3 regions of the Paenibacillus sp. NMA1017 genome follow, and region 1 is predicted to be linked to each of the others. Evidence: riboswitches for the same ligand, from Rfam matches in the RefSeq annotation. Region 1 holds a riboswitch; each other region holds the start of a gene.
What was found. A riboswitch is a leader RNA that binds a small molecule or an ion and turns the genes downstream of it on or off. The one in region 1 is predicted to bind glycine.
Positions count from the first base shown of each region.

Region 2: it holds a riboswitch for glycine, as region 1 does, so the genes downstream of both, sdaAB (L-serine ammonia-lyase, iron-sulfur-dependent subunit beta) here and AC5ELV_RS15585 (alanine/glycine:cation symporter family protein) in region 1, are expected to answer to the same signal.
Region 3: it holds a riboswitch for glycine, as region 1 does, so the genes downstream of both, gcvT (glycine cleavage system aminomethyltransferase GcvT) here and AC5ELV_RS15585 (alanine/glycine:cation symporter family protein) in region 1, are expected to answer to the same signal.

Region 1 is NZ_JBZXYR010000005.1:285,337-296,296, forward strand. It holds gene AC5ELV_RS15565 (beta-glucoside-specific PTS transporter subunit IIABC) at 1-688, opposite strand, end outside; gene licT (BglG family transcription antiterminator LicT) at 922-1,764, opposite strand; gene AC5ELV_RS15575 (LacI family DNA-binding transcriptional regulator) at 1,998-2,969, opposite strand; gene AC5ELV_RS15580 (glycoside hydrolase family 1 protein) at 3,182-4,639, shown strand; glycine riboswitch at 4,804-4,880, shown strand; glycine riboswitch at 4,899-4,993, shown strand; gene AC5ELV_RS15585 (alanine/glycine:cation symporter family protein) at 5,153-6,571, shown strand; gene AC5ELV_RS15590 (iron-containing alcohol dehydrogenase) at 6,629-7,801, opposite strand; gene AC5ELV_RS15595 (carbohydrate ABC transporter permease) at 7,950-8,777, opposite strand; gene AC5ELV_RS15600 (carbohydrate ABC transporter permease) at 8,799-9,674, opposite strand; gene AC5ELV_RS15605 (ABC transporter substrate-binding protein) at 9,707-10,960, opposite strand, start outside.
Region 2 is NZ_JBZXYR010000007.1:13,360-24,319, reverse strand. It holds gene opp4A (oligopeptide ABC transporter substrate-binding protein) at 1-1,113, opposite strand, end outside; gene AC5ELV_RS17320 (ABC transporter permease) at 1,156-2,064, opposite strand; gene opp4B (oligopeptide ABC transporter permease) at 2,092-3,060, opposite strand; gene AC5ELV_RS17310 (ABC transporter ATP-binding protein) at 3,074-4,000, opposite strand; gene AC5ELV_RS17305 (ABC transporter ATP-binding protein) at 3,978-5,009, opposite strand; gene AC5ELV_RS17300 (DUF6359 domain-containing protein) at 5,335-6,939, opposite strand; glycine riboswitch at 7,277-7,392, shown strand; gene sdaAB (L-serine ammonia-lyase, iron-sulfur-dependent subunit beta) at 7,604-8,293, shown strand; gene sdaAA (L-serine ammonia-lyase, iron-sulfur-dependent, subunit alpha) at 8,283-9,182, shown strand; gene AC5ELV_RS17285 (Ig-like domain-containing protein) at 9,254-10,960, opposite strand, start outside.
Region 3 is NZ_JBZXYR010000004.1:331,178-342,137, forward strand. It holds gene AC5ELV_RS13610 (BglG family transcription antiterminator) at 1-202, opposite strand, end outside; gene AC5ELV_RS13615 (PTS mannitol transporter subunit IIBC) at 284-1,762, opposite strand; gene gcvH (glycine cleavage system protein GcvH) at 2,188-2,580, opposite strand; glycine riboswitch at 2,975-3,073, shown strand; gene gcvT (glycine cleavage system aminomethyltransferase GcvT) at 3,250-4,350, shown strand; gene gcvPA (aminomethyl-transferring glycine dehydrogenase subunit GcvPA) at 4,475-5,830, shown strand; gene gcvPB (aminomethyl-transferring glycine dehydrogenase subunit GcvPB) at 5,827-7,323, shown strand; gene ptsP (phosphoenolpyruvate--protein phosphotransferase) at 7,443-9,155, opposite strand; gene AC5ELV_RS13645 (HPr family phosphocarrier protein) at 9,148-9,423, opposite strand; gene ptsG (glucose-specific PTS transporter subunit IIBC) at 9,534-10,960, opposite strand, start outside.

The sequences.
Region 1 (10,960 bases):
CATAGGACTGTACCCAGACCGCCAGAATAATGGGAATGACACTAGAACTATAATTAATCAGAATAATTGGAATACCTAGGAACGCCAATCTTTCTGGGTTACTTACCGCCGCTATAACTGCTGGATAGACCAGAGCTCCGGCGATTGCCACCGATACAAAGGTGTTTGTCTTAAATTTACGGGACGATGTAACAGCTAGAAATACCGGAAGGAAATAAAATACGCTGTCCGAAGCTGCGTTTAGGATCATATACGTACCGCTTTTATCATTAATCCAATGAAGCGACAAAATTAATGCCAAAATCCCTTTGAGCAAACCTGCTCCGGCTAGAGCGCCCAAGAGAGGAGAGAAAATGCTGGAAATGATATCGACCGCTTTGCCAAGGAAATTCGTTTTTTCTGAAGATTCTTCCTTTTTGGCATTAGGATTGTCTGCATCCTGCAAATTCGTTTCTGCCATCATATGCTCAAACACTTGACCTACATTGTTGCCGATGACCACTTGAAACTGGCCGCTGCTTTCCACTACTGTAATGACACCAGGGGTTGCCTCCAGTGCGGCTTTGTCTGCTTTGGTACGATCATTTAATTTAAATCTCAAGCGTGTAGCGCAATGGAATACCGAATTGACATTCTCTTCGCCACCAACGAGGGTCACTATTTTTTTAGATAGTTCTTTATCACTCATATTCAGAACTCCTTATGGGTTATTCTTGCTACTGATAGGGTTTACTGTTTACATCTGTTGCTAAGATGCGCCGGCGTGCATCTTTTTAAACTCGTAAACAAGAAAAACCTAAACTCGTGGTGAAAACTACGCACTCTCTCCTATAGAGGAACGTCGATTTCACCATCAGTTTAGGTTTTGCCTGCCTTACCAGTCACAATCCATGAACGATGAGGGGTATGAAGTTGTTAGTCTTATATGTTATTACGCTCAGTTACCCGATGAATATGGATAGTTAGATATACGTATTCATCCTTGCTTAAATATTGATCGTATGTTTTTTCCAGATACTCATTGATCTTTTGGGCACAAGCAAAAGCTTCGGTATACGTCTGCTTCACCTGGTTGTACAAAAATTCTTCGCCACTGTGAATGACTTCTTTGCGAATCACTCGCATCGCAAAATATTGCAAATGTGTCAAAAATCTCGAATAGCTAAAAGAAGACTCATCCAGCACAATCCCGTAATGGTACGTAATAATGTTCAAGATATGTTGGACGATCTCAGTCATTTTCAGCGTAGATTTCATTTCGTTACCGTCGATTCGTGCATTCACCATATGCAATGCAATAAATCCCGCTTCATCTTCGCCCAATTTTACTCCGAGCGTATTTTCAATTTTTTGGAGAGCATCCAGTCCAACTGCAAATTCTTTTTTGTAAAAGCGTTTAATTTCATACAGCATCGCGTTTTGGAGTGCCAGTCCTTTTTCTTGCCGTTGTATGGCAAAATGAATATGGTCGGTCAATGTTAAATAAATATTATCACTTAACTCTGTATCCAGCACTTCTGCTGCATGGGTTACAATTTCATTCACGACCTCCAGATGAGATACAGGAATATCGTTCAGCAGCTCGGTTAGTTTGGCCGTGAACTCGTTTTCATTTAACATGAAAATCTTATCTATTTTATCATCATCGACTTGATCGCCAGCCACCTTTTTGAAGGAAATACCTCTTCCCATCACGATGACCTCTTTGCCTTTATCGTTTTTAGTCAATAGGACGTTGTTATTGAGCACCTTCTCAATAATCATTGAAGTTCCCCCTCCCATCCTTTACCAATAAAAAATGCCTAAGCACAATTCAATACTATTGTTAGCAATAGCACTCAATTGAACTCAGGCATTGCCCGCATCACCGGTCACAATCCTTCGATATAGTGCTATTGTAGCACAAAAAAAAGCGATTTCAACATATTTTATTCTGTTTCGACAAAAAATATTTCATATCAAGGCCCTTTTGCCTAATTTGCAAGTACATCGTTACCTTACGTGGTCGTACGTTCAATGAGACTGTATTCTAACGAATGAAGCTCCATTTGGCGTCCAATCAGCTGAGGGGAAAGCATGAAAAAGGCATTTTGTGCTTGAGCCATGATAGGATTTTGAATCGTTGTAATCCCCAATGTATGCGCCAGCTCCGTGTTATCGAAACCAACAATCGCCAGATCCCCCGGTACATTCAGCCGTTGTCTGCGTGCTTCACAGAGAATGCCCACTGCTACATAATCGTTAGCACATAAAATAGCCTCTGGGAATTCGTTCCGACGCTGTAACAAATCCCTTACGACCTGTTCGCCATCACGGATATTATAAATAGAAGAGTGATTCCAGTGTTGCAACACTGGCAGATTGTGCTCACTCATGATCTGTTCATAGGCTCGTTGTCTGCTATGGGTATTGATGCTGCTCGGACGGCCAAAAGCATTGGCTATGCGAGTATAGCCTTTTTGTATCAAATGCTTGAGCGCTAACATATATCCTTCATACTGATCCATAGCAACGGAGCGAATATCGGTATGCTCCATTCGTTGCCACGACACGATCGGGCCATATTTGCAATAGGTACTCAAAAAATTAGTATCATTCACACAGGAAATGATGACCAGCGCATCGACTCTTTTTCTTTTTAAGTCCTCAAAGGCTTGAAGCTCTTTCTTTTTGTCTTCTCCTGAAGTATAAATAATGGTTTGAAATTCATATTGGCCCGCTACTTCTACAAAGCTGTCCAGAAAAGCGAGAACAATTTCATTAATAGTTGAAGTAATGATACCGATCTGAAGCGTCTGACCCTTGGATAGAGAAATGGCATTCCGATTAGGAACATAATCTAATTCCTGCATGATTTTCAAAATCTTAGTTCTTGTTTCGTGACTGACATGGGGGGACTGATTTAATACTCTGGATACCGTAGCTTTGGAAAAGCCCGCCAGTTTTGCAATTTGATCAAGATTCGACATGGTGCTTCTCCTCACATAAGAAAAAAATACTTGACATGAAACGCGTTTCAACGATTAGGATGCTTATGAAGGCATTACGTTTATTTTAAAGCATCCGTCAATGCATTTCAAAGGAGAACGGTTACCGTTAGGTATTGATTCACATTTGCAGCACTTGATGGGATTACTTGGCCAAAGTAAAAATCTTAAATATGGAAAGAGGTTCTTATACCATGACGAAGGCGCTAAAAGGATTTCCGAAAAACTTCTTGTGGGGCGGGGCAACTGCAGCCAACCAATTGGAAGGTGCTTTTGACGTAGATGGAAAAGGATTGTCCAGTGCGGACATGATTGCCTATGTACCCAAAGCGGAACGTAAGAACGATCACGCTATAGAGATTTCGTCCGAGCGACTCGAAGACATTTTGGCAGGCAAAGTCAATGCCCGTTTTCCAAAACGTGAAGGTGTGGACTTTTACCACCACTACAAAGAAGATATTGCATTGTTCGCTGAAATGGGCTTTAAGGTATTTCGTATGTCCATTCACTGGGCGCGGATTTTCCCGAATGGGTATGATGCCGAGCCGAATGAAGCAGGATTGCAATTCTACGACAATGTATTTGATGAGTTGCGCAAGTATAATATTGAGCCCTTGGTAACATTGTCACATTATGAAACACCGCTAGGTCTGACTCAGAAGTATAATGGCTGGCTGGGACGCGAAGTCATACAGCATTACGTCAATTATGCCGAAACGGTGTTTACACGCTATAAAGATAAAGTGAAATACTGGCTGACCTTTAATGAAATCAATGTAATGACCATGAGCCCATTTACCGGTGGCGGTGTGGTTATTGACCGTGTAGAAAACAAACAACAAGCGATATATCAAGCATTGCATCATCAATTTGTAGCTAGTGCACTGGCGACCAAACGAGGACATGAGATCATCCCGGGCGCTCAGATCGGCTGTATGCTGGCACGTATTGAAAGCTATCCACATACGTGTAACCCAGAGGATATACTGAAAGCCCAGCATGAAAATCAAATGAACCTGTTCTTTACGGATGTGCATGCTCGTGGGGAATATTCCAACTACATGAACCGTTATTTTGAAGAAAATAATATTGTGATACACACAGAGCCCGGCGATGCCGAAATTTTGAAAAATAACACGGTCGATTTTATCTCATTCAGCTACTATATGACCTTGACCGTATCTGCAGGTCCAGAAGGCGAGAAAGCAGCAGGAAACCTGATTGGCGGCGTGAAAAATCCGTATCTGCAGTCCTCCGACTGGGGATGGCAGATCGATCCGATCGGCCTGCGTGTTACGCTGAATACGTTTTATGACCGCTATCAAAAGCCGCTGTTCATCGTGGAAAATGGCCTAGGTGCTTATGATAAGGTAGAAGAAGACGGCTCGGTGCATGACACATATCGTATTGATTACTTGCGTCAGCATATTGCCCAAATGAAGGAAGCGATTGCCGACGGTGTTGATCTGATTGGTTACACCAGTTGGGGCCCTATCGACCTTGTGAGCATGTCTACTTCCGAAATGTCCAAGCGCTACGGATTTATTTACGTTGATCTGGATGATGACGGTAACGGAACGCTCAAACGCTCCAAAAAGGACTCTTTTAACTGGTATAAAAATGTGATAGCAACCAATGGTGAAGAATTGTAATTCCATATCATCTCGGGCGGGTATAGCAGAGGACATCCTAAGATGCAATCTGCTGTACCCGCTTTTTTGATAGACACAATAATATTTCAAAGGGCTTCACAAACTTTTCACTTGTAATAAGCTGAAAGTTTTCTGTATAATGAATAAAAATTTCATATGTCTGGTTGATGTTTGCGGGAGATGGAACGAAAGTTCCGACCGAAGGGGCAAAACTCTCAGGTGCTTAGGCTGATTACAGCAACAAGCGGGGACCGTAAACGGACAGAACTCTGGAGAGACCCTTAATTGGGCGCCGAAGGTGCACCGCAGAGAACATCTGCTTAAACTCTCAGGCAAAAGGACAGAGACGCGAATAACCTGTGACAGGGAATGCCCTAGGCTTTTTTATGAGCTATTAGAGGCGGAAATCTGCACAAGATGGTTGTATTTTTTCGTGCCTTTAACCTCTCCAGGAGTCGAATCAGCGGATTTGACTCTTTTTTGTTTTCTAATATGCTGGAGGAGCGGGTTGAAATGAATTTGGTACATGTGTTAGAAGCGATTAGTAGCTGGATATGGGGGGCGCCTCTCATCATTCTTGTCATGGGAACGGGGTTGTGGCTGACCATACGTTTGAAGATGCTGCAGGTATTCCGCCTGCCCCTGGCGATCAAGCTGATCGGTAAGGCCCCGAATGAAGGCAGCGGGGATGTAAGTAGTTTTGCGGCTTTAAGTACGGCGCTTGCGGCTACAGTTGGCACAGGAAGTATTGTCGGCGTAGCGACAGCTATTAAGCTGGGCGGGCCGGGTGCCTTGTTCTGGATGGTCGTTGCAGCCTTTTTTGGGATGGCGACGAAATATGCGGAAGGTGTACTTGCGGTAAAATACCGGGTGAAAGATCGGAATGGACAATTTTCCGGCGGCCCGATGTATTATATTGAGAAAGGTCTTGGACGCCGTTTTAAACCACTGGCGATGCTGTTTGCTTTTTCGGGCATGCTGGTAGCGTTGTTCGGGATTGGAACGTTTCCGCAGGTCAAAGCGATTGTATCTTCGACCGAAAACAGCTTTGGCGTTCCGCCCATTGTAACGGCACTGATTATTGCGATCCTTACAGGACTTGTTACTATTGGAGGACTTAAAAGCATTGCCAAGGTATCGACGAAGGTCGTTCCTTTTAAAACAGGCTTGTACGTACTGATCTGTCTCATCGTACTGATTCGGTTTGCTGACCAGCTTCCTGCCGCAATCGCGCTGGTGCTTCATTCGGCATTTTCAACTACATCTGCAACGGGCGGATTTGCCGGAGCTACGATTATGCTGGCGATGCGAAGTGGGGTAGCCAGAGGTATTTTTGCCAATGAGGCCGGATTGGGAAGCGCACCGATTGCAGCCGCAGCTGCCAAAACCAAATGGCCTGCGGAGCAAGGGCTAATTTCCATGACAGGCGTGTTTATTGATACGATGGTTATTTGTGTGATGACTGGGTTGACGCTGCTGGTTAGCGGTGTGTGGAGCGGGCCTACCGATGCAGGCCTGATGACTCAGCAAGCATTTTCCAGTGCATTCCCGCTGGGGGCGGAGCTGCTCACCATCATTCTGATTATGTTCGCGTTCACCACCATGCTCGGCTGGAACTATTACGGGGAACGTTGTGTTGAATATTTGCTTGGGGTCAAGTGGATTAAACCTTACCGTTATCTATTCATCTTACTGGTTGCCGGGGGCGCGTTCATTAAACTGGATGCGATTTGGCTGCTGGCAGATATCTTTAACGCAATGATGGCTTTCCCGAACCTGATTGCACTGCTTGGCTTATCGGGAATCGTAGTTGCAGAAACCCGAACCTATATGGATTCTCTGAATTCTAGTAAGAAAAAGGGCATTCTTGCAGGTGCCGGTGTAGGGGCAGCTATTCAAGTAGAAGAAAAGGGGCAAACGGTTAATTTATAAATTCTAAAAGGGAGTGTCTTCAGCCATCATAGGCTTGAGGACACTCCCTTTTGAATGTTATAACGATGCGCGCAAAATTGCTAAAATATCTTCTTGATTCAGCTTTTTATAATTACCGAAGCCTCCGTATTCCATTTCACGGGCTGCAATGTTTGCGATTTTTTCCAGTTGCTCATCATTAATATTGTAATCGGCCAGGGTGGAAGGGGCACCGAGACTTGTCCAGAATGCACTAAGACGGTCAATACCTTCCAAGGCGATTTCTCTATCTGTTTTACCTACGGTGTCTAAGTCAAACATGCTGAGCATCAGCCGCTTCATACGTGCAGCATCCTGATCCACTGTATGTCTCATCCAGTTGGGGAACAGGATCGCCAGACCACCAGCATGAGGAATATCATATACAGCAGATAATGCATGTTCAATCGTATGCGAAGCCCAGTCCCCGAAGTAGCCCATTTGCAGTGTTCCGTTAAGAGCAATCGTTCCGGCATATAAAATCGTTTCACGATGCTCGTAGTTGTGCAAATCCCCCAGCAGCTTAGGTGCAGTTTCGATCACGGTTTGCAACACAGAAAAGCACATGCGATCTTGCAACGGTGTATTTTTAACATTGTGAAAATACTGTTCAAACACATGGCTCATCATATCCACCATACCATATACCGTCTGATCACGTGGCACAGAGAAGGTGTTTTTTGGATCCAGAATGGAGAATTTCGGATGCGTCACCGCGCTGCCCCATACGTATTTTTCGTTTGTTTCCCAGTTGGTGATAACAGAATCTGGATCCATTTCTGAACCGGTGGCGGCGAGTGTGAGGATGGTACCGAATGGCAGAGCCTGGGTTGGCATGTGCTTTTTGTTGATAATATCCCACACATCGCCGTCATATTCAGCCCCTGCTGCGATGGCTTTGGTACAATCAATAACGCTTCCGCCGCCTACTGCAAGTAAGAAGTCGATTTTTTCGTTTCGGCAAATGTCGATGCCCTTCTTAACGGTGGACAAGCGCGGATTCGGTTCTACGCCCGACAATTCATGAATGTTGAGATGTAGCGGCTCTAGCGCGTTTAATACCTGGTCATACAGACCATTTCGTTTGACACTTCCGCCTCCATATATCAGCAAAATATTTTTGCCGTAATTCAACAGCTCCTGCTGCAGTTCTTCAATTTGATTGTCTCCAAAAATTAATTTGGTAGGGTTATAATATGTGAATTTGTTCATCTGGAAAGTACCCCTCAGTTCATAGTTCATGTTCAAATCGTAAACCGCTTATCCTGATTGCCTGTTGGATACCTGACTTCATCATGTAAGCTATTTGAAATGACGATTGACCATTATACATGAAATGAATAAGGGAATTCAAGTAAATCTAATCTTTGACCGCTCCAGCGGCAAGATCGGAAATAAACTGGCGGCTAATGAAAAGAAACAAAATAATAAGTGGCAGTACAGCAAGCAGGGTGCCCGCAATGACCATCGCATAATCCGTATTGTAAATCCCGTTCAATTGTGACAGTGCAATCTGGAGCGTGAATTTACGCTCATCCGTTAAGACGATTAGCGGCCATAAATAATCATTCCAGGCTCCTATAAAGGTAAACGCGCCGAGAAAAGCGAACGCTGGACGTAGAATTGGCAGTGCTACATTCAAGTACAGTCGAAAAAAGCTGCATCCGTCCATCCGTCCAGCATCCAGCAGCTCCTTGGGAATGGATTCTTCCGCATATTGACGAATCCAGAAAATGCCGAAGGCATTTACCATCCCCGGGATAATAAGCGCTTTGAACGTACCTACCCATCCAAAGGAGGCCATCATGACAAAGGAGGGGACAAGCGAAAGTTGTGAAGGGACCATCATTGTAGCTAGCAGAATGATAAATAGCACTTTTTTGCCCGGAAAATCAAACTTGGCGAATGCAAAACCTGCCAGTGAATCGAAAAACAGAACCAATAGGGTAACAGAACCGGCTACAAAAAGGGTATTAAAAAAGGCTCCGGCAAAATTAATCTGCTGTAATACTCTCGTTATGTTATCCAAAAAGTGGCTGCCAAACCACAATTGCGGTGGAAAACGGTAGATGTCTGAAGTTGTACGGGTTGCCATGACGATCAGCCAGTAAAATGGAAACATCGACAGAATGATTCCCACCAACAATCCGGCATATAAAACCAAGGATTTTGCGCGTGTCTGCATCATGCTGTTAGCTCCTTCCCATCGTTATTTTTTACCTTGGACGAGTTTCCAGTTGATGATGGAGAATAGAGCAATGATGAGGAACATGCCCCATCCGACGGCTGCACCATATCCAAAATAGTTGTTAATGAACGACTCGCGGTACAGGTATAAAACGATGGTCATGCCACTTGCCCCGGAACCGCCGTCATTACCGACCAGGACCTGTGGCTCGGTGAAGAGCTGCATACCGCCGATGGTGGACGTAATGACCGTAAACAGAATGACTGGGCGCAGCATGGGGATAGTGATGCGGAAAAAAGCTTGTGCTCCGGTTGCTCCGTCTATTTTGGCGGCCTCATACAGCACATGTGGAATACTCTGGAGTCCGGCCAGATAGATGATTGCGTTATAGCCCATCCATCTCCATACGACCATTGAGGAAATGGCAATTTGGATACCCCATGGCACATTCAGCCATTGAACCATGGGCAGTCCCAAGAGTTGCAGAAGATAGTTGAGAAATCCGAAATTGTTGGCAAATAAGGCACCAAATATGATGGCAACAGCCACAATAGACGTCACATTTGGCAGGAAGAATCCAACACGCCATAAGGTGCGCATTTTCACAAAAGGGGCATAAAGCAGAAAGGCAATAATCAGTGCGAAGAATAGCATTGGAATCGTTGCATACACCCAGATCACAAAGGTGTTGCCTACAGCCTGCCAAAATTCATGATCTGTTACAAGGTAGCGAAAGTTGCCCCAGCCGTTGTAGGTCATGTCTCCGATTCCGTCCCATTTGTGAAACGCCAGGTATAATGAAAAACCAATCGGAAACAGTCCAAAGATGCCAAACAGCAGATAAAACGGCGAGATCGCAGCATAAACGGCACGGTGCTTCCAGATTTCTCTCAGCATATTGTCCACACGCCTTTTTTAAATTTTGTTTTTTATCGCTGTAATTCCCGTTCGATTCGTTCCATTGTTTCCGTCCATAATGCATCAGGATTAGCATCCTGCTTGGCGACATTAGCAAGGCGACGGGTCACAATGCCGTGGATGACAGGATAGCGCTCGCCGAAATAGCTGCTTTTCACATGACGTGCGGAAGCAGCGAAGATGAGTCCGGTGGCCTGACCCCCAAAAAAAGGCTCGGGTGTTCCCATGATAGGATCGTCAAAGACACCGGGAGTGGACGGGAACAGTCCGATTTTGTGGTAGGCTTCCAACTGGTGTTCCGGGTTTTGCAGCCAGGTCAGGACTTCAAAGGCTTCTTTGGGATGTTTGCTGGATTTGAGGATAGAAATGAAAGAACCACCCAGGTTACCGTCTCCTCCAGGAGCACGGGCGACTCTCCATTTGCCAGCTGTATCCGGCGCGGCCTCTGTGAGAACTTGCTTCATCCAAACAGCCCCTACAAAAGAGGCAATTTTGCCGTTATTGACCGAAGCGTTCCATTCAGGAGTCCAGCCATCTGCATTGGCGAGCAGATGCTTCTTGTGGAAATCAACAGCGGTTTTCCAGCCCAGACGGATGTCAGGAGATTGATTGCCGATATAGCTTCCGTCCGGTTTGAAGTAAAGGTTAGAATGTTGGGCGAGCACCTGATTGTAAACGTTTACAATATTGTCGGCCAAAAACGAACGGCTTCCGAATTTCTGCTGAAGTTGTTCTCCAGCTGCCATGTAATCATCCCATGTGCGGATGGAGGCACTAACCTTTTCAGGGTCACTAGGCAAGCCAGCTTGTTCAAACAGATCACTTCGGTAGAAGAGGGCGGTAGGTCCTGTATCCATGGGAAATGCAATCATTTTACCATCAGGAGTGATCCCCTGATTCCATTTCCATTCCAAATATTGATCCTTCAAGCGGTCTGCTCCGAGTTCCCTTAAGTCATAAAAACGATCCGCACTGGGGAACAGCTCCACCATCCAATCGTTCAGAGCCACGATGTCTGGTTCACCGGAACGAGCTGCGAGTGTTGTCTTCAGTTTGGCTTTGAAGTCACCGCCTATTTTTTGAGTTTTTAATTCAATGTTGGGAAATTGTTTTTCCGCCTGGGCGAGGAGTTCATCGTCAATAGAACGATTCCAGTACCACAATGTAAGCGTTATCTTTTTTCCGTTCGACAAATTAGTTTCAGATGATTGACTTTGAGAGGATGAGGGTCCACTACAAGCACTAAACATAGTGAGAAAAGCAAG
Region 2 (10,960 bases), on a different contig from region 1:
GACCTGCTCATTATTCAGCGCATAGCCGAGGGCCTGACGCAATGACTTGTTCGCCAGCTTAGCGTTCGGGTCCATGATATTTAGATTCTTGGCCTGATCGAATTTGCCCATCTTAAAGCCCACATAGCTATAAGATAATTCCTCCTGACCGAGAAACTGTACATTTTTCGGATTGCTGGCCTCATTGTAACGGGTGGTTGGATAGCTGGCCCAGTCAACTTCTCCACTTTTCAGCGCCTCGGTAATGACATTCGGGTTCACCACCTTCAGATGAAGGCCATCCAACTTGGGCTCACCGTGGAAATAATCTTCATTTTTGACGAATTCCACAGATTCACCTGTGACCATAGATTTAATTTTGAACGGTCCATAGCCAATCGGATTTTTACGGACAGGATCAGATCCGGCCATATCTTTCACGGGAATATTCTGAAACACCTTTTTCTCCAGTGGTGTAGACCACAGTCCCGATTTCACCGAAGGATTAGGTTCCTTGAAATGAATGGTAACCTCTTTCTCATTCAGCACTTTGATGCCAGAAATGGTTTTGGCCTTACCTGCGTGATAATCCTCCATGCCCACAATGTTGGTCATAAAGCTATCATAACGCGGACCTTCGTAGTCTTTATGACCGATCACTTCATAGGAAAAAGCATAGTCCTCCGCCGTTACAGGATTACCATCCGTCCAGTTCAGTTTGGGATCAATTTTGACAGTCACCGCCTTATTGTCTGGGGAAAAGGAAATCGTCGCCGCCCCTTTATCGTCAATATTCAGATTGGAGTCAATCGAAAACATAGAAGGGTAGAAAAACTGGAAGACTTCAAAATCAGGATTGCCTTCATAAAATACAGGATTCAGAATACCTTCAAAAGGGGTATCAGACACGAGTGCATAATTGATGATGCCACCCTTAATCGGGGCCTTATCGTTCTTGATCGCCTTCGCCAGCGCTGTCGTATTCACCTGTTTGCTGTCGGACCCTGAGCCGCCTGTACCGTCAGACGATTTTCCTCCATTCGAAGCGGAAGGCGAGCCGCTGCATGCGGCCAATGAAAGTACCAAAATTGCAGATAGAACAGGCAGAATCCCTTTTTTCCAGTGTTTAACCATTGTAAATCCCTCCTTGTCATTGTTCTTATCCTTGAACTTCGGTTAACCCAATCGTTGTCTGGCATCCGTGGCGCGTTTGAGCGCCTGGCCAATAAAGTTAATCGCCAGCATTAGCACCAAAATAAGCAGTGAGGCAGGCAACCACATCCACCAGCTATTCTGCAAAACATCCGGGTCATTCGCATAACTCACCAGTGTACCCAAGCTTGGCGTAGATTCCGGTAAGCCAAAACCGAGATAAGAAAGCCCGGTCTCAATCCCGATATTTCCCGCGAGGCTGAGGGTCAGATTGACGATCACGACCGAGCTAAGATTGGGCAGCACGCCAAACCAGATGATTTTCCAATTGGGTGTGCCAAGGGTTTTGGAAGCCTGCACATAATCCAGTTCGCGCTCCGACAACACCTTGGCCCGGATCAGACGTGCTTTTCCAATCCATAAAAAGGCAGTCATGATGAAAATAAAGGACCCTATGCCGCTTTTGGGTACAATGCTGACAAACACGATGACCAACATCAAAAATGGAAGTACCAGAATAAAATCAATGATTCGCATGATGATGTTATCGACCAGTCCCCCATAAAAACCAGCCAGCAAACCTAACGTTAAGCCAATAGCGGCGGATAGCAATGTAATCGTAAAGCCGATGGTGAAGGAATTGCGGGCTCCAATGACCAGTTGGCCGAAAATATCCCTGCCCGCTCGGTCTGTACCCAGCCAATGCACTGAGCCGGGGGCTTCACGGATTGCGCCCAAATCGACCGTCGTGACTACATCCTGATTGACAAACAGGACAGAGGCATATATAAAGATCAAGAACAGAATCACAAAGCCAATGGAAACCAAGGCCATTTTGTCACGCACCAGCTCACGACGCAGTACAGACCAACTGGATGGTGATTTACGAATGCTTTCCGGCGAGAAGACTTCCTCCACCTGTATAGACACCATAATCCCTCCCTTTCTCTAGATTGTTCGCTATTCAATTCGAATGCGGGGATCGACCTTGCTCAGGATGACATCAGATAAAAGGGTCCCTAATAGTGCCAAGAAGCCAGAGATCATGACCAGCGCGTTCACGACTGAAAAATCCCGTTGAGTGATGGACTGGAGAAATAATTGGCCCAACCCCGGATAACCGAAAATAGATTCAAGAAAAATATTGCCTGCAATTACTCCCGTCAGGTCATAGCCCAAAAAGGCAGCAATCGGCAATAGAGAGTTTTTAAAAATATGGCGGGAATAAATTTTACCTTCAGGTACCCCTTTGGAACGCGCTGTTTTCACAAAATCCTTCAGTCGTGTGTCAATGACCTCATTGCGCAAATACTGAATTGTAGCCGTTGTACTGAGCAATGCGCCTGTAACCGCTGGTAAAATGAGATGATACGACTTGTTCACGTAATATGACCATGTCCCCGGCTCCACACCTACATCCACACTGCCGCTGGTCGGAAACCAGCCGAGCCTGAATCCGAATACGTACAGCAGCAGCAACGCGAGTATAAATAAAGGTGTCGCAAAGCTAAGATAGGTATAGCCCACTACGGTTTTGTCCAGTAGACTATGCTGATAACGGCCGCTAAGTACGCCGAGCGGAATGGCGATCAGATACGTCAGAACCAGAATTACTACGCCCAGAAAGAACGTGTTCCCCAGACGGCTGCCAATCAGATCGGTAACGCTAATTTTATGTACATAAGATTTGCCCAGATCCCCGTGAGCAAGCTGGACGAGCCAGTTCCCATACTGCACCCACACCGGATCATTCAGTCCCAGTCTTTGTCGCTGTTCTTCCAGTGCGGCCGGATTCAGATTGGGTGTCGAGGTAATAAGTCCTGTCAGGGCATCCCCCGGCATAGCCTTAGCCAGGAAAAATATAAGCACGCTCAGTGCAAAAAGTTGAGGGATCATAACCAGCAGCCGACGCAGTGTAAATTTCCACATATTCCGTACCCCCTTATGGTAGCGCGACTTGATGGGATGGACTTACTGATTTTAGTGCAAACGGCTTTCCACTCGCGTCTAGATGTTTGGGTAGCTCTGTTTTGTAGGAGGATAAAAGCATTCGCCTTTTTCGAGCATTTTCCAGCCTTTTTGTAGGATCAATATTGGGAATGGTTGCAATGAGGCGTTGGGTATACAGATGCTGTGGACGCTCATAAATGTCTTGCTCGCTCCCCTGCTCCACTAGACGGCCCCGGTACATAATACCGATTTGGTCGCACATATGGCGGATAATACCCAAGTCATGACTGATGAACAAATACGTCAAATTAAATTCCCGTTGCACATCCTTCATAAAATTAAGCACCTGTGCCTGCACGGAAACGTCCAGTGCCGACACCGGCTCATCAGCAATGATCAGCTTGGGGTTTAATGTCAGCGCACGCGCGATCCCGATCCGCTGCCGTTGCCCCCCGGAAAATTCATGCGGATATTTGTAGGCTGCATCGGCGTTCAAGCCGACCTTTTCCAGCAACGTCTGTACTTTCCTTCGTTCTTCCTCACTGCTTAGCCTTTCAAAATTTCGCAGCGGTTCAGCAATGACATCCAATACGCGCTTACGCGGGTTGAGCGAAGAGTATGGGTCCTGAAAAATCATCTGGATGTCTCTACGCAGTGGATGGCGATTGTTACGGCTCAGAGCTGCAAAGTCCTTTCCTTTAAACAGAATCCGTCCGCTTGTCAGCTTATTTAGACCGATGATCGTCCTGCCTGTCGTCGTCTTTCCGCAGCCGGATTCTCCCACCAGCCCGTATGTTTGGCCTGCCTCAATGCTGATCGACACGCCATCCACTGCTTTCACCTGATCGATAACACGCTGGAAGAAACCACCACGTACCGGATAGTGGACCCTCAAATCATTTAACTCCAGTAGTGCCATGGGCAGCCTCCCCCTTTGCCTCGTCTTCAAAATGAAAATGCTGGTAACATGTACAACGGACCCAGTGTCCAGGTGAAATTTCATTTAATTGGGGATGGTCTTCATGCACTCTCTGCTGAATCCAGGGAATACGCGGAGCAAAGCGGCAGCTATTGCGGGGGATATCTTGTAATGAGGGAACAATGCCGCCGATGACATGTAGTGATTCCCCCTTGGTATGCGATCCCGGCATAGAAGCAAGCAAAGAACGCGTATACGGATGCTGTGGATGCCTGAATAATTCAAAAACATCAGCGCTCTCCACGATTTCTCCGGCATACATGACCACCACGCGGTCGGCTACTTCTGCCACAACACCAAGATCGTGCGTAATCAGGATAATTCCGCTCCCGGTCTCCTGTTGAAGCTGTTTGAGCAAGTCGAGAATTTGCGATTGGATCGTTACATCGAGCGCAGTAGTCGGCTCATCTGCAATAATAAGAGAAGGTCGGCAAGCTATGGCAATCGCGATCATCACACGCTGCCGCATCCCTCCTGATAGTTCATGCGGATACTGCTCATACACACGCACAGGATTCGGTATATCTACACTTTCCAGCAGCTCCAGCACACGTTCCCTTTTTTGCTTCGTAGATAGTGACGTATGATAATCAAGATTTTCCTCAATCTGCTTGCCAATGCTCATCAATGGATTAAGTGCTGTCAGCGGGTCCTGAAAGATCATGCCAATGCCTGCTCCGCGGATTTTATTCATTTGCCCTGAAGAAAGACGGTTCAGGTTCGTGCCTTTAAAAAGGACCTCTCCCTCTACACGCGTGCGTTCCATGTCATGCAGTTGTGCGATCGAAAGTGCCAGCGCACTTTTGCCACAGCCGGATTCTCCGACTACAGCCAGCACTTCATTGGGGTTGACCGTCAGATCCAGATGGTCGACTGCGGGGTGATATTGATCCTTGATGCGAAAAGATACGGATAATCCTTTAATTTCCAACACGGGTTCGGTATTCAATGCGCGCTTCCTCCATTCTCCATGGTCTTGTCCCGCTTATTCTCACCATGCTTGATGTTTAAAACCTTTCATGAACATTACATACCGTTTTTGTCGGAATAATTTGAATACATCCTATCACCAGTATATGGATATATCAATTAAGATTATGCTATCAACATCATTTAAAAAATCAATGATCCAGCAGCAGCGCGGCCTTTCTGGCACAAAATGTAATGAAATAACCAACCATAGGTTAATTTTCATCACAAAAAAAGTCGCCTGATCCCTCTGCAGGGATCAAACGACTAACCAATACCAACTCACATTGAGCTTCTGGCGATAATTATGAAGCTGCTCCATAGGAGCCAGACTTGAACGTTCTAGGATCGTACCATTTGTAGCCTGCTGCCGGAGCAGACCAAGGCTCAGGCTGCGGTTCCGTGGAAGCCGCAGGCTCCTCGAATGGCAGAAGCTTCGTTGGTTGATCCAGAGTCAAACCTGCCACATCAGACAATTTCGTGTAGTCCTGCTTCCATGCAAGCCATTGGACCGTTTGTACCAGGAAGGTGGAATCATCCACTTCTTTGAAACCATCATATGTCTTCTTCGACTGTCCGTTTTCTTCACGCACATATTTCGGTGTAGCATCTTCTACAGGGGAAGAATCACCGATGAACGCTGCTTTGCCTTGACCCATCTTGGAGATAGCGGCATAAGGTCCTTCCGCACGGCCCCCGCCGTTATAAACTCCCTGGTCTACCGCATTACCCCATTTTTTCGTGCCTGAAGGGATATAAGCAATGCCTTTAGCCTTGGTAGGATCAATAATAGCCAGCGTAGATCCTGCATGCATTGCAATCGAGCGCACACCCTTGGTAATGCCGAAAGATTGATCTGCGGCTACAATGTCGGTAGCATTCACGTCGCCCAGTGCATTGTAACGGAAACGAACGCCAAAGTTGGTCGCCAGCCAATCGGAGCTTGTTAATCCTTGCATCGCCGGTGATGCAGCTTCTTCTGCAGTCATGCCTTTGGCCGGATTAGTATAGGCTCCACGACGGTAGCCATTCATAACCTCGGAGGAATCCCAACGGTTTTTGTTACGGTCCGCATTATAATGATCGGAGATGAAGAAGACGCTCCCCCCGTTATTCACGTATTGCAGCAGGGCAGCCTGCTCGGATGCCTTAAAGGCAACATTCGCTTCACCGATGATGAACACATCATATTGGCGCAGCTTGTCATATGTTATGGCCTGCTCTCCATAAGTAAAAGGAATGGGACGATTCAATTGGTCTACCGTAAAGCCTACATTACGCAGTCCATTGGCAAAGTCGGAGAAGGCGCCTTCAATGACCCAATCTGCTGCACCAGCGGTCTGTGCGTGCGTATTATCGAACAGCACCTTTTTGCCTTTTCCATCCGGCAGTGTAGTACCAGGTTGACCCGGGTTGCCAGGTTCAGGTTCGCCCGGATTACCAGGTTCCCCCGGTTCGCTTCCGTTCACCAGTTCAACAGCGCTCGGGCTTTTCACTCCACCAAAATTATTGTAGGCGCCAAGTATACCCGTCACACGAATTTTGCTGCCGATCAGCTCAGGATGGCCTGACAGCCCAAATTGCCCTCTGTACGCGGATGTCAGCTGTACATCCAATAGATTAGAAGTGCTACGTTCATTAGCCTGGTCGGCAATCAGTACGTTAAAATCATTCACAAACGGAGAAGAAAAGTTAGCCGTTTTCGATCCGGTAGCATGTCCGACGATGTAACCTTCCACCGTCACCGTACCTCCACTGCTTTGGCGCTGAAGTGCTTCGGCTACTGTCAATGCTCCCTCTGCCTTGACCTGACCGAATGGAACGAAGATCCCGATCAGCATTGATACGATTGCTGCTAGATGCAGCATCCCTTTTAAGCGTGAACCTGTGAACCGTGAGCCTTTTACCATACGTCAATATCCCTCCTATGATTTCCATAAATATACTTGTCCTTTATCAGATTAGCTGCCAATCTTCTAATTCCTTCCTGGTTTTATCCATAATTATGTAAATTTTAATCTTTTTTATTGGAAACGCACCTGTTTCAGGATTTTGCAAAATTCGATTCCAGTCGCTCCAAAGCGCAATATCTAGACGAACTAGGCCATTTCGATCTATATATTGTTCATTGGAAGTCGCTTATTGGGTTTTTGCAAAATCCTCGTTTATGTAAAAATTGAACCCTGTGATTGACACCGAGCACGGCATACATTACGCTAAGAAAGACATGTAGAACGGTATACGCGAATGAAGATGACGGGAGAGTCTGTCCAGGGAGCCTACACTCTGGCGGCACCGAAGGAGCAAGACGCCAGCACCCGGCTGGCGGATAATCTCTCAGGTCCATGTATCGTCATCTGACGCAACTCTGGAGAGAGCGCAAGCCACCCAAGGGGTAAGGCGGTAAGTACACCGCACGAAACTCTCAGGTAACGAGGACAGAGATAAGGGAAACTTCCTTATCCTGTCCTTTTTTGTGCTCACATTGTGCGTCAGCATTAGCAACCGTCATAACCGCGCAAAGACGCGGAAATACCATATAGTATGGTATTAGAACATACAGGGGGCCACACCATGCGTTTCAAAGATGTATTTTCCATTATCGGTCCGGCCATGACCGGACCTTCCAGTTCACACACCGCAGGCGCGGTTCGGCTCGCACGCGTTGCACGGCACTGGCTTGGGGCGCAGCCTGACCGTGCCCGCATGACATTGTACGGCTCCTTTGCCGACACGTATAAAGGACACGGTACAGACCTGGCGCTCATCGCAGGGCTGCTTAATTACGATACGGACGATCACCGGATTCCCGATGCCGAGCAATGGGCAGAGCAAGCCGGGATGGCCGTGGAATTCGCCGTCAGCGGACTACCCGCGCCTCATCCGAACACCGTCCGTTTCGAGTTGTGGAAGGGCGAGGATCAGCGCACACTGCTGGGCTCCTCCATCGGCGGCGGCAGCATCCATGTCCAACAGCTCAACGAATTCCGGGTCAATCTGACCGGAGAGCTGCCTACGCTGGTGCTTCTCCACTCGGATAAGCCCGGTACATTGGGCGCGATAACTTCAGCGCTAGGCGCGGCCCACATTAACATTGCCTATATGCACGTAGATCGCAAAGGCCGGGATGGTGAAGCACTCACCGCCATTGAAACGGACAGTTCTGCTCCAGCTGAACTGATTGCAGAACTGCGTTCTTTACCTCATATGTATGAAATTAAGATGATTAATTTGAAAAAAGGAGCTGAATCCGATGAGGTTTAGCCATCTGCATGAAATCAGCGCTTTATGCGCTGAAGAATCCACCACGATTGGCCGTTTGATGATTCAAGAGCAGGTACAAGAGACGAATACAACGGAGGAAGAAATCTTCCGCCAAATGTCTGATTATTATGAAGTCATGAAGGAAGCCGTTCATCGCGGTCAGACACAAGACACCGTATCCCGCAGTGGATTGACGGGCGGCGACGGCAAGCGTCTGGCCGAGTATCTGCGGTCAGGGGAAACCTGCTCCGGTGATGCCTCCGCCCTCGCCATGGCTTATGCGCTCTCCGTGTCGGAGGTTAATGCGTCCATGGGGCGCATTGTCGCCACGCCTACCGCAGGCTCATGTGGGGTTATCCCTGGTGTGTTCATCAGTGCACAGGAGCGGTTCGGCTGGGATGATGAGCATATGGTGAACGGCCTGTTCGCCGCTGGAGCCATTGGCTACGTGATCGCCAACAACTCCTTCATTTCTGGCGCGGAGGGAGGCTGTCAGGCTGAGATTGGCTCAGCTATCGGGATGGCCGCTGGCGCTATGGTCGAGCTGCGCGGTGGTACGCCTGAACAGGCTGTTCACGCCGTGGGCCTCGCTCTTAAGAACACGCTCGGCCTGATTTGCGACCCCGTCGCCGGACTCGTGGAGATCCCGTGCATTGTGCGCAACGGGCTGGGAGCCGTGACTGCGCTTGCCGCAGCGGACATGGCTTTGGCGGGTGTGCGCAGCGCTATTCCGTCTGACGAAGTCATTGACGTAATGCTTGAAGTCGGCAGTGCGATGCCGTCGAAGCATCGCGAGACCGCCAAAGGCGGGTTGGCCCAGACGCCGACTGGCAAGCGTTTGACCGAATCACTTACACGCAACACACCGACCAAGAAGGATAAGTCATAATTTATAAGCGGTAGCCTCCTTAAAATAAAAGAGCAAGCATATCGTCCTTGGACGTATGCTTGCTCTCTTTTTTACTGAACGGTCACCTGTACCTTCGTCATTTTACCTGCATATTTCACAGTAATTACTGCTTTGCCCTTGCCCTGTGCCTTAATGTTACCGTCTTTGACGGTCGCAACAATAATTCTGGACGAGGACCAGACAGCCGGTTTGGAAACATCCTTCTCCGACTCATCCTTATACGTGGCTGTAGCCGTTACCTTAGCCAACTGTCCTGCCTTCAAATTCAATGCGACTTCGTCTGTTTGCAAATATTTAAGCGTATCAACGTCTACAGGTACGCTGATTATCTTCCCGCCAAACTTCGCCTGAATGTTAGCTTTACCGTAGCTAACCGCGGTAACCTGACCCTTTTTAACAGTGGCTACCTTATAATTAGACGTTTTCCATTCAGCTTGGGTCGTAACGTCCTTTTCTTTACCATCACTCGATTTAACCACAATCGCGATGGTTTTTTGATCTCCAGATTTGAGCGATAGCGCGATTGCATCCGCTTCAATCTTTTGCGCTACGTCCACTTCTACCGTAAACGTAATGTTTTGCTTGCCATATGAAGCAGTCACAGTTGCCTTACCGCTACCATTTGCTTTGATCAAACCTTCGCTAACTTCAACCACTTTTACATTACTAGTTGTCCAGGTGGCGTCCTTGGTTACATCTGTTTTTGTACCGCCACTCTTAACGCCTGTTACTTTCAGCTGCTTCGTTTCCTGAGCACCAAGCGCAATTACGCGCGAGTCTGTTTCCAGACGGTCTACAAGGCCTACTTGTACGTTAATCGTCAGTTTTTTGCCATTATAGGTCGCTGTAATAACCGCTTTACCAGCGGATTTACCCGTAATCGTTCCTTTGGACACAGAGGCAATATCTTCCGCGCTTGAAGCCCATTCTGCATCCTGTGTTACATCTTCCTTACGCCCATCCGCATAAGTAGCCGTCAAAGTTGCAGTATAGTCCTCATCAATATCAATCGTTGCCGTTTTGGAGGACAGAGACAGATCACCGGGTACATTTACGGAAACTGTAGCTGTAACTGTTTTGCCACCATAAGAAGCGGTGATCGTAGCCTCACCTGTTTTATAACCTGTGACTTCTCCCGCACTGACAAAAGCGATATCTTCATTGCTGGACTTCCACTCTGCCTTACTTGTGATATCTTCTTCCGTACCTGTTACATACGTTGCGGTCAGCTTGAGCTTTTTGGATTCCTTAGCATTCAGGCTCAGCTTGTCCTCACTCAAATCCAGATATCTGGAGGTTTCGACATCTGTCTTGATCGAAACGGTCTTATCTCCATACTTAGCTGTCACCGTAGCCGAACCCGCTCCAATGGCCATAATCGTTCCCTTATTCACAGTCGCAATCTTCTCATCGCTTGATGTCCAAGTAGCCTTATCTGTGATATCCGTTACCGTCCCATCCGGGTAAACGGCAGAAACTTGTATTTTTTTAGATTCATCCAGACGGAGAAAAATATTGGATTCGCTGGCTTTCAGCTTATTCGTTTGATCGACATCCACCGAAATTGTAGCGGACATCGTGCCATATTTACCTGTAATTGTCGCCTTTCCCGCGCTATAGCCGGTAATGGTACCTTTCAGTACATCCGCCACAGCTGCATTGCTGGAGCTCCACTCAGCGGACTCTGTCACGTCCTGTACCGATCCATCAGGGAACGTCGCCGTCAGTTTAACCTTCTCGGTATCCTTCAGTAAAAG
Region 3 (10,960 bases), on a different contig from region 1:
CAGCATCTATACCAATACCGATCCCTGACTTTTTCTCCAGCTTCACCTCATGAGCTGCCAGCCAATGCTCGACTGCGCCCAGTTCCCGATGAACCGTCCTTGTGCTGACATTGATCTTCGTGGCAATTTCCCCGGCCGTAACCTCTTTGGACTGCTCCAGAAGATATTCCACGATGTCACGTTGTCGTTTCGTAATATTCATAAGCGCATACCGTTCCTTCCCAAGCTCATCCCTCCAGCAGGAGACGTACACTGCATACAGTCTGCCTGACTACGACGGGGATTAAGAATCGGATTGCAGACGTTCAACCAGCGCTTCGTATTCAGGGCTCTTCAGAAAATTGTCAATGGAAATGTGCTCAGCATTCGGAGCTACTGTTTTAGCCCGGTCTGTCAACGTTTTTTGCGTAATGACAATATCCGCATCCTGTGGAATTTCACTGATTGCCGTATTCGTAACTGTCACGCCTACACCCGCCTGCTTCATTTTTTTGCGTAAAATTGAGGCTCCCATAGCACTTGAACCCATACCTGCATCACAGGAAAAGACAATCTTGTTCACTTCGGATTTATCCTTGAGTGTTCGATCTGCGACAATCTCGGCAGCACGATCAGACTCGTGGTTATCTTCCATTACAGTGGCGTTAGCACTTGCACTCTTGCTTTGATTTTTCATATCTTGCAGGCGGGATGCAGCTTCCTCCAGCCCCTCTTCTTGTTGCTTACCAGTCTTGAGTAACACTGCGGCTACAGCAAAGGATACGACCGCAGCAGCGATTACCCCGCTCAGCATTGGCAAATATCCGCCTTTTGGCGTCATTAGAAAATAGGCGATGATGCTGCCCGGTGAAGGAGCAGCAACCAGTCCGGCACCTGTCAACATGAAACAGAAGGTCCCCACAACGCCCCCAGCTATAGCTGCAAGAATCAGAATCGGCTTCATCAAAATATAAGGGAAATAAATTTCATGAATCCCGCCGAAAAAATGAATAATGACCGCTCCAGGAGCCGACGACTTCGCAGAACCTTTACCGAACAGACAGTAGGCCAGCAAAATACCGAGCCCCGGCCCAGGATTCGATTCAAGCATGAACAGTACGGATTTCCCTGTTCTTGCAGCTTCCTCCAACGCAATCGGACTTAATACTCCGTGATTCAGCGCGTTGTTTAGAAACAATACTTTTCCGGGCTCAATAATGAGGTTGACAAGCGGCAATAGCCCTGCGTTCACGAGGAACTGTACCCCTGCCGACAACACTTGACTGATCATTTGTACAACCGGGCCGATCGCCACATGGGCAAGCAGTGCTAGAATGGCACCGATAATCCCGGCCGAAAAATTATTGACCAGCATTTCAAAGCCTGATCTGACTTTGCCTTCAATGGCCTTGTCGAACTTCTTCAATATCCACGCAGCCAGCGGACCAGCTACCATCGCGCCTAGGAACATCGGGATATCGGCCCCCACTATGACACCCATCGTCATAATGGCACCGATCACACCGCCACGCTGTCCGTGAATCATCGTGCCCCCTGTATAACCGATCAGCAGCGGCAACAAATAATTTTTCATCGGGTCAACCAATTGTGCAAAACCCTCGTTCGGGAACCATCCGGTCGGAATAAAGAGTGCCGTAATCAACCCCCACGCAATAAAGGCTCCCATATTGGGCATAACCATACCGCTAAGAAAACGGCCAAAACGCTGTACGGCGACACGAGTGCCTCCTTTTGAACTTGACTTTGCGTCCAATGTACTCATATTCAAATCCTCCTTGTAGGTAAGCATCACTACCTTTTCTTAAAATTCATACTAAATGACAGCGCTGTCTTCATCAACGAAATGAAAACGTACTTTCGTCATGAATGTTGATGACAACATTTAAATTTAAATTATCCGGGAAGGTATTATACCTGCATAATTCTTCTTAATATGACCTATAGCTATAGAAATTAGTCGAAAAACCGTGCTGGATTATGTATGATTCTTATATGGGGACAACCCTCTACATCAGAATAAAACACGTAATTACGTTTTCAAAAAAAGACAAAAAAATAGCCGCTACGTCAAATCATAGCGACCATTTTATACAAAAATCGAGCAAACTAACGATGCTCTTTTTCAATTAAAAATCAATATAACATCCGAATAACACGCTGTTATTTCATGCTGCATTGCTCCATTTATTACTCCGAAATCAACTGCTCATACTGATCCGCAGACAGTAGCTTGCCCAATGCTTCCTCCACATCTTTATCCATCTCTACTTCGATCATCCAACCTTTTTCATAGGGAGATTCATTCACTAGCTCAGGCGTACTTTTCAGCGCTTCATTCACTTTTAATATGGTTCCCGTCACCGGAGCAAAAAGGTCGGATACCGTCTTCACCGATTCAATCGTACCGATCTCCGCTCCCTGCTCAATCGTTACTCCCGCCTCAGGTAATTCTACAAAAACAATATCACCCAGTTGATGCTGTGCAAAGTCTGTAATACCAATCCGCACCGTTCCATTCTCTGTCCGCTGAACCCACTCATGTTCGTCTGTATACCAAAGTTGCTGCTTTACTTCACCCATCCTGTTCCCCTCACTTCCATATGAATAAAATCGCTTTTGCTCACCTGTATTAGACAGATTAAGATTATGACAACAAGAACACTCATGTCAATAATACTAACAAAAATACTTCATATCACCTCATATAGCGTACTATATAAAAATATAATGGCTTATAACAAACGCTTACATATCCTTATTTATATATTAAATGTTTTTTCTATTGTTTTTGATGACATTTTTATTGACATTTTGAATGAATTTGCGTATTAATGGTTTATAGCAAATGCTTTGGGAAACACCCCGACAACTGCAAACGCGGATGAACGCGGAGGGAGAGACTGCCAAAAAGATTCGCATAGCTGTTGCCGCTTGTGAGACAGTTGTGCACGCGAATCGGATCAAGTTATTATCTGCAAAGCCAGGTAATATACCGTTGATCCCGAAGGTAGCGCCGAAGGAGTAAACCTGCATTGCAGGTGAATCTCTCAGGCAAAAGGACCTCTGCCGGACGCATCTCTGGAGAGCATTCGCTATTGGAGCGGATCACCCAAGGGGAAACCCGGTACATACCGGGGTAACTTTCTGGTATCAAGGACAGAGCTGAAAAAAGAGTGTAGACTGCCGTCTATACGTCTTTTTCGGCCTGTCTTTTTTGTTTAGCCGATCACACCGGATAGGAGTGGAAAAATGACTAATTTGCGAAGAACACCGCTATATTTGTCCTACGGGACGCAGTCTGGGGTTCGTTGTATTGACTTTGGCGGCTGGGAGCTCCCCGTTCAGTTTAGCGGCATTCAAAAGGAGCATGAGGCCGTCCGGCAACGTGCGGGTTTATTCGATGTATCGCATATGGGTGAGTTTTTGGTTGAAGGCAAAGAGGCCGAGGCTTTTCTACAAAGGGTGACCACGAATGATGTCAGCCAGTTGGAACCAGGTCAGGCACAATATTCACTCCTTTGTTACCCCGATGGAGGTGTAGTAGACGACCTGCTTGTTTACTGCAAAGGACCGGAGCGCTACATGCTCGTTGTGAACGCCTCTAACATTGATAAGGATTGGGATTGGTTACTTCGTCATGTACCTGCATCCGTTCACATGGAGAATGTGTCTGATGCGATAGCATTGCTGGCGTTGCAGGGACCGGAAGCAGCACGTATTGCCGCAGCCGTGGCAGATACGGATATTACGAATCTGGCATCTTTCCGCTTCCATGAGGACGTGCCATTGTTCGGAGCAAAAGCTCTCGTCTCACGAACCGGATATACGGGCGAAGACGGTTTTGAATTTTATGTACCTGCTGCGGAAGCACCAGCCGTATGGGAGGGTTTGCTTCGTTCCGGTGAGTCGTATGGGCTGGTTCCCGCTGGACTTGGTGCCCGGGATACACTACGCTTTGAGGCTCGGTTGCCGCTGTACGGACAGGAGTTATCTGCCACGATTTCACCACTCGAAGCCGGTCTGGGTTTCTTCGTCAAGCTGAATAAAGGAGATTTTATCGGTAGAGAAGCACTTCAGCGTCAAAAAGAACAAGGGATTCCTCGTAAATTGATCGGGCTGGAAATGATGGACCGCGGTATCCCACGCGCCCATTATCCGGTATTCGCAGAAGGTCAACACATCGGTGAGGTCACAACGGGGACTCAGTCGCCCACCTTGAAGCGTAATTTGGGCCTCGCCTTGGTGGACAGTCGTTTTAGCACCCTCTCCACACCGTTGGAGGTTGAGATTCGTGGCAAACGCCTACGTGCCGAGGTGGTGGCAGCACCCTTTTATAAACGCCCACGCTGATTTTAAACTCTCTTCATTTCCATAAAGCATACATGTCATATATGAACTTCCGGGTTTCTCCATCTCACGCTTTTTATTAGCTCATTTACGATTAAATTTTGCTTTTCGAAAGGAGCCAGAACCTATGAAGCAGCATCGTTATCTCCCTATGACTGAACAGGATCAAACCGAAATGCTGCGTGTGGTCGGTGTATCATCCATTGATGAATTATTCAGTGACATTCCAGAGGCCATTCGATATCAAGGGGAACTCCCTCTTTCTTCTCGACTCGATGAGAAAGCCTTAACCCGCCACTTGGCCGAGCTGGCCGGACACAATGCCAATACAGACACACATGCCAGCTTCCTTGGCGCAGGAATTTATGATCATCATATTCCGTCCGTCATCCAGCACATCACTTCACGCTCGGAATTTTACACAGCCTACACCCCCTATCAACCGGAAGTAAGCCAAGGCGAGCTACAAGCGATTTTCGAATTTCAGTCGTATATTTGCGAATTGACGGGCATGGCTGTAGCTAATGCCAGCATGTACGACGGAGCGACTGCACTAGCGGAAGCGGGCTCACTGTCCGCCGCAGCTACCCGCCGTAAACAGCTTATCGTATCGAGGTCCGTCCATCCAGAGGCACGCCAGGTATTGGCAGCCTATGCACGCGGATTGGATTTGGACATCGTAGAGATTGGCTGTTCGGACGGCGTAACGGATGCTGATGCGTTAGCGGCGGCCGTATCGGAACAGACCGCGGCTGTTTTGGTCCAAAGCCCCAACTTTTTCGGAGCCGTGGAAAATTTAAAGCCGATGGCTGACCTCATCCATGCGCACAAAGGTCTTTTGGTCGTCAGTGCCAACCCACTGGCACTTGGCTTGCTGGAGACACCCGGCAAACAGGGCGCGGATATTGTGGTAGGGGACGCGCAGCCACTTGGCATTTCCTCTTCTCTCGGCGGTCCGACTTGTGGATACTTTGCCGTTTCTCAGGCACATATGCGCCGTATCCCCGGCCGTATTGTGGGTCAGACCACAGACCGCAACGGTAAACGCGGCTTCGTGCTGACCTTGCAAGCGCGGGAACAGCATATCCGCCGCGAAAAGGCCACCTCTAACATTTGTTCCAATCAAGCGTTGCTAGCTTTATCTGCATCTGTATACTTGTCTGTCATGGGTAGACAGGGGATTCAGGAAGTAGCCGAGCTAAATTTGCATAAAAGCCGTTATGCTTTAGAACAATTGCTGAGCTTGAAGGGCGTAACTGCCTCGTTTAACGCACCGACCTTTAATGAATTTGCCATTAGACTGCCTAAGGGTACGGATATGAGCAAACTCCAGGCCGAGCTGCTAGGTGCTGGATTTATCGCTGGCTACGATTTGGGCCGGGACTATGAGGAACTTGCTGGTCACATGTTGATTGCCGTGACGGAGCAAAGAACCAAAGAAGAGATCGACCAATTTGTACACACCTTGGGGGGATTGCTATGACACACACCGGACAGGATCAGAAACAAGGGCTGTTGAAGGAACACGATCAAGCGCTCATTTTTGAATTGAGCCGTCCGGGTCGCATCGCCTATTCCCTTCCCGAGTGCGACGTTCCCCGTCGCCCGGTGGCAGAGCTTTTGCCAGATTATGCGCTGCGCAGCGAACCTGCGGCATTACCCGAGGTATACGAAGTAGACGTTATTCGGCATTATACCGCCTTGTCCCGGCGCAATTTTGGCGTGGACAACGGATTTTATCCGCTCGGCTCCTGTACGATGAAATACAATCCGAAGGTGAATGAAGATATCGCCCGATATACAGGCTTCGCCAAAATCCATCCATACCAGCCCGAGGATAGCATCCAGGGTGCCATGGAGCTACTACATACGCTCCAAAATGATTTGGCTGCGTTAACGGGCATGGATGCCGTCACGCTTCAGCCCGCTGCGGGCGCCCATGGCGAATGGACCGGGCTGATGATGATTCGCTCATACCACGAAGCACGTGGTGAGCGACGTACCAAGGTGCTCGTGCCGGATTCGTCGCACGGAACGAACCCCGCCAGCGCAACCGTCGCGGGCTTCGAAACAGTCACCCTTCCTTCCACCCCTGAGGGGCTGGTGGATCTGGATGCGCTGCGTCAAGCCGTAGGCAGCGACACCGCTGCGCTCATGCTGACCAACCCGAACACGCTTGGGCTGTTCGAGAAGCAAATCACTGACATTGCTGCCATCGTGCATGACGCGGGGGGGCTACTCTACTATGACGGAGCGAACTCCAACGCCATCATGGGGATTACCCGTCCCGGAGATATGGGCTTCGACGTAGTGCATCTCAATTTGCACAAAACGATGAGTACCCCGCACGGTGGTGGTGGCCCCGGCGCTGGGCCTGTCGGCGTAAAGCAACGGCTCATCCCTTATTTGCCCAAGCCGCTTGTCGCACGGGATCCGCAGGGTAAGTACCGCTGGGACCGGGAACAGGGAGATTCGATTGGACGGGTTAAAGCCTTTTACGGCAACTTCGGTATTCTCGTCCGTGCCTATGCCTATATCCGTAGCTACGGTCCTGATGGCTTAAAGCGTGTATCGGAATGCGCTGTGCTCAATGCCAATTACATGATGCATCGGCTCGCTCCACATTTTGACCTCCCCTACCCTGGACATTGCAAACACGAATTCGTAATGTCAGGGCGAGGCTTGAAAAAATTTGGAGTGCGCACGCTTGATGTAGCCAAACGGCTGCTTGATTTCGGCTACCATCCGCCTACAATTTACTTCCCGCTGAATGTAGAGGAGTGCATCATGATCGAGCCCACGGAAACGGAAAGTAAGGAAACACTTGATGCTTTTGTCGACACTATGATTCATATTGCTCGGGAAGCAGAAGAAAACCCTGAGCTGGTGCTCAATGCACCATATACTACTCCAGTCACAAGATTGGACGAAACTACCGCAGCCCGCAAACCTGTACTGAATTGCTCATGCAGTTAAAAACAAATTCTACTTAAAGCATGCAAAAAAGCCGGTATCTAAATAGATACCGGCTGCTGTATGTACACAGCAATTTTTTGTTGGAAAAAGATATAACCTTTGAAATGTAATACCCTTCCTTAGCCTTCGATGCTTTGAACCAATTCAACAACCTGTTCTGCTGTTTGCATGTCCAGAGCTTTTGTAGCCAGTTTTTCCATGTCCGCACGGGACAACTTGGAAATTTGACTACGTGCTGGCAGAATGGAAGTTGCGCTCATACTGAACTCATCAAGTCCCAGACCCAGCAGCAACGGAATTGCTGTTGTATCTCCTGCCATTTCGCCACACATACCAACCCAACGTCCTTCACGGTGAGCAGCATCAATAACCATTTTCACCAGACGCAGAATGGATGGATTGTATGGTTGATACAGGTAAGAAACACGCTCGTTCATGCGATCCGCTGCCATTGTGTATTGAATCAGATCGTTTGTACCGATACTGAAGAAATCCACTTCTTTTGCGAATTGGTCAGCCAATACCGCTGTAGAAGGAATTTCTACCATGATGCCCAGCTGAATTTCTTCAGATACGGATACACCCTCGGCTACCAACTTTTCCTTTTCTTCCAACAAAACAGCTTTGGCTTCACGGAATTCGTTCAGCGTAGCAATCATTGGGAACATGATGCGCAGGTTACCATGCACACTCGCACGCAACAAAGCACGCAATTGAGTGCGGAAAATATCCTGGCGATCCAGACACAGACGAATAGCACGGAATCCGAGGAACGGATTCATTTCTTTCGGCAGATCCAGATAAGGAAGTTCTTTGTCACCACCGATATCCAAAGTACGGACTACGACCGGTTTACCTTCCATTCTTTCCAGAACGGTTTTGTACGCCGTATACTGTACTTCTTCGGATGGAAGCTTATCGCGTCCCATGTACAAGAACTCCGTACGGTACAAGCCAACGCCTTCACCACCGTTGTCCAGAACACCAGCTACATCATTAGGTGTACCAATATTGGCTGCCAGTTCGACATGGACACCATCGACAGAAACCGTAGCTTCGCCGCGCAGCTTGCGCCACTCTTCGCGTTGCTTGTCGTATGCCACCTGTTTAGCACGGTATTCCGCAACAATCTCTTCGGTAGGGTTCACGAATACGTGACCATCCAAACCATCAACGATAATCAAATCGCCGCTTTTAGCTTGAGACAATATATTTTTCGTTCCCACAACTGCAGGAATTTCAAGTGAGCGAGCCATAATAGCCGAATGCGAAGTACGTCCGCCGATATTCGTTGCAAAACCTTTAACAAATTCACGGTTCAGCTGAGCTGTGTCGGAAGGTGTCAAATCTTCTGCAAGCACAATCGTTTCTTCGGCAATTTCTGCAGGACTAACAAAATGAACACCAAGCAGGTGATTCAGGATCCGCTTGGTTACATCACGCATGTCCGATGCGCGTTCTTGCAAATAGGCACTTTTCATGTTTTCAAACATGGAAATGAACTGTGTAGCTACTTCATTCAAAGCATAGTCAGCATTAAGCTGTTCGTCTCTGATTTTAGCTTTAACCGGATCGATCAATTCAGGATCATTCAAGATGAGCAGGTGAGATGCAAAAATTTCTGCTTTTTTCTCTCCCAGCTCCTGAAGCGTTTTCTCCTTAATCGATTCCAATTCGGTTTGAGATTGTACCAAAGCCGCATCCAATCTTGCGATTTCAGCTTCAACATCACCAACCGCGCGTCTCTCTACAGCGTAATTCGGATGCTCCAAGATAAACGCCCGGGCAATGGCTATGCCTGCCGAAGCGGCAATCCCGGAAATTTTAAGCATGAATTTCGCCCAGCCCTTCGTTAACGATTACATTTTCAAGAGCTTTCAATGCTTCGGCAGCTTCAGCGCCTTCACAGATAATGTTGATAGTATCACCTTGTTCCAGACCCAGAGACAATACACCCAGAATGGATTTCAAAGTTACTTTTTTACCGTTAGCTTCGGCGAAAGATTCAGCACCGCTGAATTTGTTAGCTGTATTTACCAGCGCAGTTGCAGGACGTGCATGGATACCGTCTTCATCCGTAATTCTAAAAGTTGTTTGCATAATTTGTTCCTCCCACTTTCCTAAAGATAATATTTGTTTACACGCAGCATACCGGATCATTGATTAGACGGCCTAAGCCGCCTAATCAACTAATCCGAAACACATAGAGTTTATTTTATCGTAATTATACCATCTTCGCCAGCCTTCAATACTCCAGTTTTGTTTAAAGTTACCGAAGAACCTTCTGGAAGGTTAGTAAAAATGACAGGTGAGATGATGGATTTAGCGTTTGCCTTCACGTATTCCAGGTCTACTTTCATAATAGGCTGGCCAGCTGACACAAGATCGCCTTCGTTCACCAAAACGTCAAATCCTTGACCTTTAAGCTTCACTGTATTCACCCCGATATGAACAAGCACTTCTTTACCGCCATCGGATTGAATACCAATCGCATGCTTGCTTGGGAATACATTGAATACTTTACCATAAACAGGGGACACAATCGTTCCATCATTTGGCACGACCGCAAAACCGTCACCTGTCATACGTTCTGCAAATACCGGATCGGGAACCGTCGAGATATCAACCAATTCTCCGTTAACAGGCATTACAATATCTTCTACAATAATGGTTTGTTGTTCTTCTCCAGCTTCCTTCTCCTCTTGTGGAGCAGGTTGCGCCGGAGTTGGTGCAGGTGTACGTCCAGCCATGATATCAGCCATTTGAGATTTAATGGTATCGGAACGTGTACCGAAAATTGCCTGTACGTTGTTACCGACTTCAAGGACACCCGATGCGCCAAGTTGTTTCAGACGAGCTTTGTCAACGTTCGATTTTTCATTAACTTCGATCCGAAGACGTGTAATACAAGCATCCAGGTGCTTGATATTCGTGGAACCGCCGAAAGCTGCCAAAATGTTATGCGGAAGCTCGTCACTACTGCCGACTGCTGCACCATCCACATTTTCTGTAGCTTCTTCACGTCCTGGTGTTTTCAAGTTGAACTTCCGTATGATGAATCGGAATCCGAAGTAGTAAATAACCGCCAAAATCAGACCGACGATAATTACATACCACCAAGGCGTACGGGTTGGAATAATCCCGAAAATCAGGAAGTCAATAAAGCCGCCTGAGAAGGTCATACCGATTTTGACATGTAAAATTTGCATGGTCATAAATGACAGACCTGCGAATATACAGTGTACTGCAAACAGCAGTGGAGCTACGAATAGGAAGGAAAATTCCAGTGGCTCCGTAATACCTGTCAAGAACGAAGTCAATGCTGCTGAACCCATGATACCTGCTACATATTTTTTGTGTTCTGGTCTTGCTTCATGGTACATCGCAAGCGCTGCTGCTGGCAAACCGAACATCATGAATGGGAATTTACCCACTTGGAACGTACTTGCTGTCAACGCCACTCCGTCGCGAAGCTGACTGAAGAAGATCTGCTGGTCACCGTGAACGGTTTGACCTGCTTTGTTAACATATTCACCAAACTCAAACCAGAACGGTGAATACCAGATGTGATGCAAACCAAATGGAATCAGCGCGCGTTCGATAACCCCGAACAGGAATGCCGACAAAGTCGGGTTGG